Regions from separate parts of the Variovorax sp. J2P1-31 genome, predicted to be linked through region 1. Evidence: predicted binding sites of a transcription regulator. Region 1 holds the regulator's gene; the other holds the start of a gene.
The links. The regulator HrcA, encoded in region 1, represses chaperone genes, less so after heat shock. The targets are predictions, from matches to a motif close to TTAGCACTCNNNNNNNNNGAGTGCTAA.

Region 1 (3,410 bases):
CGACGTGCTCTTCAAGGGTTGCACTTCTGCCGAAGGCGGCCGCACGCTTCGAAACGAGTCAAAGTCGATTCCTGGTTCGGCACGGGCGCCGCCAAACGCATTCGCGATGCCCGACCGTGCGAGCTTGCGGCCGCCGTCTGAGCGATGCTGCTCACGGTTCTCCTCGGCCAGTTGCTTGCTCTTCGCCTTGTTCCAAAAGACGATGAATCCGATTAGAAGGGCGACGGCGATTCCCCCAAGCAGCGCCCAGACCTGCTTCGGAACCTGCATCAAGACAATGACGGCGAACCCGAGTAGTACGAGCACGCCGCCGGCTGCATTGTTCTTTTTTCGAGCCATCCGAAGCGTCCTTCGTTTTGCGGCCATCCTCGTGGCGAATTTCGGCTTGCCAGACGGCCATGGCCTGGCGCGCATGGGCCCTGCTGACCACGCGGCCGTATACGTTACAACATGTCAACGAATCGTGCCTGCCGCCTTCGGCGCTTAAGCAGCAAATCTTTAGCGGAGGCGTGACATCTGTCGGCCGCGCAGAAACGGACAGGCGCTGCCCCGCCTTGGTACCTCCTGGTTCCAGATTGAGCGGGGGGCCGTCGGCGCCGATTGGCCAACGGGCTCAGTGGCAAGAACCCCGCAACTGTCCGGGATGTGCGGTATTACCCGAGTGAACCCTTTCGCCCGACCCGTTGACACTCTATGGCGCGAGCAACGCGCAACTGGCGCCCGGATACATGGAGCCGCGGTAGGATAGGAAAATCAAGGCGCTCTAACCTCGGCGCAGTGACCTGGAGCCCGGGGAGCTCCTCAGACCTCTTCAACGTGGCCTTCTTTCCACACGCCACGTCTTCACTGTGCATCCCAGCTGGTTGCCGCCATCCAGCGAAATTCTGGCAATGATCTGGCAACGACACAAGAAAAACTTTCATCTGCTACTTTTTTGATAGCAAACAAATAAGCAATAACTGGGTTGACGTGGTAGGCCGTGATGGGCTTGAACCATCGACCAACGGATTATGAGTCCGCTGCTCTAACCAACTGAGCTAACGGCCCACGCGGGCGAATTCTAGTGGAGCGGGGCTCAGGGTTTGCGGTGGCTCAGCGCATTGCTCACCAGCCGCGAGGTGATGTCGACGATCTGGATCATCCGGTCGTAGTGCATGCGGGTCGGGCCGATCACGCCCAGCGTGCCGACCACCTGCCCGTCGACCTCGTAATTGGCGCTCACCACCGACAGTTCCTCGAAGGGCACGACCTGGCTCTCGCCGCCGATGAAGATGCGCACCCCCTCGGCCTTGCTCGAGACGTCGAGCAGCCGCATCAGCTGCGCCTTCTGCTCGAACAGGTCGAAGGCGCGCCGCAGCTGGCCCATGTCGCTGGAGAAATCGGTCACGGCCAGCAGGTTGCGCTCGCCGGACACCACCACGTCGTCCTGCGACTCGGTCATGACCTCGGAACTGGCCTGCATCGCGGCCTGCATCAGCGAGGCGATCTCGCCGCGCAGCTTCTCGACCTCGGACTGCAGCCGGTCGCGCACCTGCTCGATCGTCAGGCCCGCATAGTGCGCGTTGATGTAGTTCGCGGCCTCGACCAGCTGCGACTGCGAGTACTCGGTGTCGGGGAAGATCACCCGGTTCTGCACGTCGCCGTCGGGCGAGACGATGATCACCAGCAGCCGCTTGTCGGACAGGCGCAGGAATTCGATCTGCTTGAACACCGAGGTCCGGCGCGGCGCCAGCACCACGCCGACGAACTGCGACAGGCTCGACAGCAGGTGGGCCGCGTTGGCGATCACCTTCTGCGGCTGGTCGGGTGCCAGGCTCTGGGCGGGCAGCTGCTCGCGCTGCGCGGTCAGCATGGTGTCGACGAACAGCCGGTAGCCGCGCGCCGTGGGAATACGACCGGCCGAGGTGTGGGGGCTTGTGATGAGCCCGAGCATCTCGAGGTCGGACATCACGTTGCGGATGGTCGCGGGCGACAGCTCCAGCCCCGAGGCGTGCGAGAGCGTGCGCGAGCCGACGGGTTGCCCGTCGGAGATATAGCGCTCGACAAGCGTCTTGAGAAGCAACTTGGCGCGGTCGTCCAGCATCGTCTGATTTTAGTGTTGTAATTTGTTGATGACCTCCCGCTTCCGGCATGTCGCCCTCATTGGCAAATACCAGGCACCCGGCCGCGGGACGCCGGCCGGCGCACCGGACGACGTCATGGAGGACATCGGCGCCTTCCTCGAATCGCAGGGTTGCCGGGTGTCGGTCGAGCGCTGCACGGCCGGCGAGATCACGCACGGCCGCTACAGCGCCCTGAGCGTCGAGGAGATCGGCGAGCAGTGCGACCTGGGCCTGGTGGTCGGCGGCGACGGGACCATGCTCGGCATCGCGCGGCAGCTGGCGCCCTACGGCGTGCCGCTGATCGGCATCAACCGCGGCCGGCTGGGCTTCATCACCGACATCCCGCTCGACAACTACCGCGACACGCTGGTGCCGATGCTGGCCGGCGAGTACGAGGAAGACCACCGCAGCCTGCTGCATGCCCAGGTGATCCGCGAAGGCGCCTGCGTGTTCGACGCGCTCGCGATGAACGACGTGGTGGTCAACCGCGGCGCCACCTCCGGCATGGTCGAGCTGCGCGTCTCGGTGGGCAACCATTTCGTGGCCAACCAGCGCGCCGACGGCCTGATCATCGCGTCGCCCACCGGCTCGACCGCCTACTCGCTCTCGGCCGGCGGCCCGCTGCTGCACCCCTCGATCCCGGGCTGGGTGCTGGTGCCGATCGCGCCGCACACGCTGTCGAACCGGCCGATCCTGCTGCCCGACGCCGACGAGATCTCGATCGAGCTCGTCTCGGGCCGCGACGCCAGCGCCAATTTCGACATGCAATCGCTGGCCTCGGTGGAGATCGGCGACCGGGTCGTGGTGCGCCGCTCCGACTACCACGTGCGCTTCCTGCACCCCCGGGGCTGGAGCTATTTCGACACGCTGCGCAAGAAACTGCACTGGAACGAAGGAGGTTCCTGATGACCCCCGCCACCCCGCGCGCCCGCGCCCCGCTTCACCTGGACCGCTGATGGCTCTGCGACGCATCGCGCTGCGCGACTTCGTGATCGTGCGCGCCCTCGAGATCGACCTGTGCTCGGGCTTCACCGTGCTGACCGGCGAGACCGGTGCCGGCAAATCCATCCTGATCGACGCGCTGCAGCTGGCGCTGGGCAACCGTGCCGATGCCGGCGCCGTGCGCGAAGGCGCCGAACGCCTCGACGTCAGCGCCGAATTCGATGCCGATCCGGCCCTCGCCGAGTGGCTCGACGAAGGCGGCTTCGAAGCCGGCGACGCGCTGCTGCTGCGCCGCACCGTCGACCTGCAGGGCCGCAGCCGCGGCTGGATCAATGGCAGCCCGGCCACCGCGACCCAGTTGCGCGA
Region 2 (3,410 bases), 430 kb from region 1:
GCGGCTCGACAAGGCCTTGAAGGAGGCGCTGGCTTCGCCCGAGCTGCGCAACCGCATCCAGCAGTACGCGATGTCGCCGGCCTATGCCTCGCCCGAGGCACTGGCACAGCGTCAGGCTGCGGGCCTGGCCAAGTGGGAGGCCCCCATCAAGGCCAGCGGATTCACGGCGGACTGATGAAAACCTTCCACATCGGCTTCCTGGACGCCCTGCGATCGATTCGCAGGGACATCCACGCGCATCCGGAATTCGGATTCGAGGAAACGCGCACATCCAGGCAGGTGGCATCGCTGCTGCAGGCCTGCGGCATGGCGGTGACGACGGGCGTGGGCAAGACAGGCGTGGTCGGCACGCTTCGGCGCGGCACCGCCACGAAGTCGATCATCCTGCGCGCGGACATGGACGCGCTGCGCATCGCCGAGGCGCCTGGGGAGGATCGCCCCCATGCATCGACCCGCAGCGGCTACATGCACGCCTGCGGCCACGACGGACACACGGCCATGCTCCTGGGCGCCGCGCAGATCCTGGCGCAGGAAGGCGGCTTCGATGGCGCGATCCATTTCGTGTTCCAGCCGGCGGAGGAATGGGGCCAGGGCATGCTCGCGATGCTCGAGGACGGCCTGCTCGAACGCTTCCCCGCTGCCGAAGCCTATGCCTTGCACAACGCGCCCGGCCTGCCCATCGGAAGATTCGAGACCTGCAGCGGCGCCTTCAAGTCCGCCGAGGACAACTTCGAGATCCGGATCAGCGGCAAAGGTGTTCACTCGGCCAGGCCGCACCAGGGCCGGGATGCGCTGGTGGCGGCGGCCGCGACCGTCACGGCACTGCAGACCGTCGTCTCCCGGGTGATCCCCCCAAGCGAGATGGCCGTGGTGTCCTGCACCAGCATCCACTCCTCCGGCACCCGCAATGTCAGCAGCGGAGAGGTCGTCATCGACGGGGACTGCCGTTCGTTCAGCCCTGCAGTAAGTCAACTGATCGAGGAAGAACTGACCCGGGTCGCCAGGGGCGTCGCGGACGCGCACGGCTGCACCGCCGAGGTGAAGTACACCCGCGTGTTCGTGCCGACGGTCAACGACGCCGCACTGACCCAGAACGTGAAACGGCTGATGGAGCGCAGCTTTGGCCCCGGCTGCATCGAGGCCGACGCGCCAGCCAACACCGGGTCGGAAGATTTCGGACAACTGCTCAGACGCGTGCCCGGCTGCTATGCCAACCTGGGCAACGGGGACAGCGCATCGCTGCACAACGCGGCCTACGATTTCTGCGACGACGCGCTCCCTTACGGGGTCGGTTTCTTCGTCGCCGTGGCCCGGGATCGCCTGCCAGCGCCCTGAGCGCGCGCGACGAGCTTCGACCCCGGCTACCGCGTCCGGGACCTGCGCTTCCGCGCCATCTTGCGACCTCAAGGCAGACGCCGCGGCAGCGCGCCCTTTCCTTCGGTCTGGCCCGGCCTGCCGGCGGAAATGCGGACGCCTGTCAGGTCCTCGCCCTTGAAACCCCCGCAAAAGCCCTTATCATTAGCACTCGCCAAGACCGAGTGCTAACAACGCGGTTTCCAAGCGATGGGCGATCCGGCCTGTGGCCGACGCCCTCAACAACCCCCGTTTCTATATCCCTCCAGGAGATGCAATGAACCTTCGTCCTTTGGCCGATCGCGTGATCGTCAAGCGTGTTGACAGCGAAACCAAGACCGCCTCCGGCATCGTCATCCCCGACGCAGCCGCCGAGAAGCCCGATCAGGGCGAAGTCCTGGCCGTGGGCCCGGGCAAGCGCAACGACAAGGGTGAACTGATCGCCCTGACCGTCAAGGTCGGCGACCGCGTCGTGTTCGGCAAGTACAGCGGCCAGACCGTCAAGGTCGGCGGCGACGAGCTGCTGGTCATGAAGGAAGACGACCTGTTCGCGGTTGTCGCGAGCTGAGCCTCTCCTTTCCTTCTTTCCATTCATTCAATCCATTCGGAGTAATACAACATGGCAGCAAAAGACGTCGTCTTCGGCGGCGAAGCCCGCGCACGCATGGTCGAGGGTGTGAACATCCTGGCCAACGCAGTCAAAGTGACCCTGGGCCCCAAGGGCCGCAACGTGGTGCTGGAGCGTTCGTTCGGCGCCCCCACGGTGACCAAGGACGGTGTGTCCGTCGCCAAGGAAATCGAACTCAAGGACAAGCTGCAGAACATGGGCGCCCAGCTCGTGAAGGAAGTGGCTTCGAAGACCAGCGACAACGCCGGTGACGGCACCACGACCGCGACGGTCCTGGCACAAGCCATCGTTCGCGAAGGCTTCAAGTACGTGGCCGCCGGCATCAACCCGATGGACCTGAAGCGCGGCATCGACAAGGCCGTGACGGCCCTGGTCGCCGAGCTGAAGAAGGCTTCGAAGCCCACGACCACGTCGAAGGAAATCGCGCAAGTCGGCTCGATCTCGGCCAACAGCGACGAAACCATCGGCAAGCTCATCGCTGACGCGATGGACAAGGTCGGCAAGGAAGGCGTCATCACCGTCGAAGACGGCAAGTCGCTGGACAGCGAACTGGACGTCGTCGAAGGCATGCAATTCGACCGCGGCTACCTGTCGCCCTACTTCATCAACAACCCGGAAAAGCAATCGGCGATTCTGGACAACCCCTTCGTGCTGCTCTACGACAAGAAGATCAGCAACATCCGTGACCTGCTCCCCACGCTGGAACAAGTCGCGAAGTCGGGCCGTCCCCTGCTGATCATTGCCGAAGAAGTCGAAGGCGAAGCCCTGGCGACCCTGGTCGTGAACACGATCCGCGGCATCCTGAAGGTCGTGGCCGTCAAGGCCCCTGGCTTCGGCGACCGCCGCAAGGCCATGTTGGAAGACATCGCCATCCTGACGGGCGGCAAGGTCATCGCCGAAGAAGTGGGCCTGACGCTCGAGAAGGTCACACTGGCCGACCTGGGTCAGGCTGCACGCATCGAAGTGGGCAAGGAAAACACGATCATCATCGACGGCGCTGGCGCTGCCGGTGACATCGAAGCCCGCGTCAAGCAAGTGCGCATCCAGATCGAAGAAGCTTCGAGCGACTACGACCGTGAAAAGCTGCAAGAGCGCGTGGCCAAGCTGGCCGGCGGCGTGGCAGTGATCAAGGTCGGCGCTGCCACCGAAGTCGAAATGAAGGAAAAGAAGGCTCGCGTCGAAGACGCCCTGCACGCCACCCGCGCTGCAGTGGAAGAAGGCGTCGTGGCTGGCGGCGGCGTGGCTCTGCTGCGTGCCAAGCAAGCCGTGGGCGACTCGATCAAGGGCGACAACGCCGACCAGGACGCCGGCATCAAGCTGGTGCTCAAGGCCGTCGAAGCCCCCCTGCGCGAAATCGTGAACAACGCCGGTGGCGAAGCTTCGGTGGTGGTGAACGCTGTGTTGGCCGGCAAGGGCAACTACGGTTTCA

Region 2: the regulator HrcA is predicted to act here: its motif matches at 1,519-1,545, upstream of QTI20_RS13280 (co-chaperone GroES).

What each region holds. Positions count from the first base shown of each region.
Region 1 covers NZ_JASZYA010000002.1:37,571-40,980, reverse strand. The annotation lists gene QTI20_RS11275 (tellurite resistance TerB family protein) at 1-339, opposite strand, end outside; tRNA gene QTI20_RS11270 (tRNA-Ile) at 971-1,047, opposite strand; gene hrcA (heat-inducible transcriptional repressor HrcA) at 1,076-2,083, opposite strand; gene QTI20_RS11260 (NAD kinase) at 2,112-3,008, shown strand; gene recN (DNA repair protein RecN) at 3,058-3,410, shown strand, end outside.
Region 2 covers NZ_JASZYA010000002.1:468,196-471,605, reverse strand. The annotation lists gene QTI20_RS13290 (Bug family tripartite tricarboxylate transporter substrate binding protein) at 1-175, shown strand, start outside; gene QTI20_RS13285 (amidohydrolase) at 175-1,335, shown strand; gene QTI20_RS13280 (co-chaperone GroES) at 1,631-1,921, shown strand; gene groL (chaperonin GroEL) at 1,973-3,410, shown strand, end outside.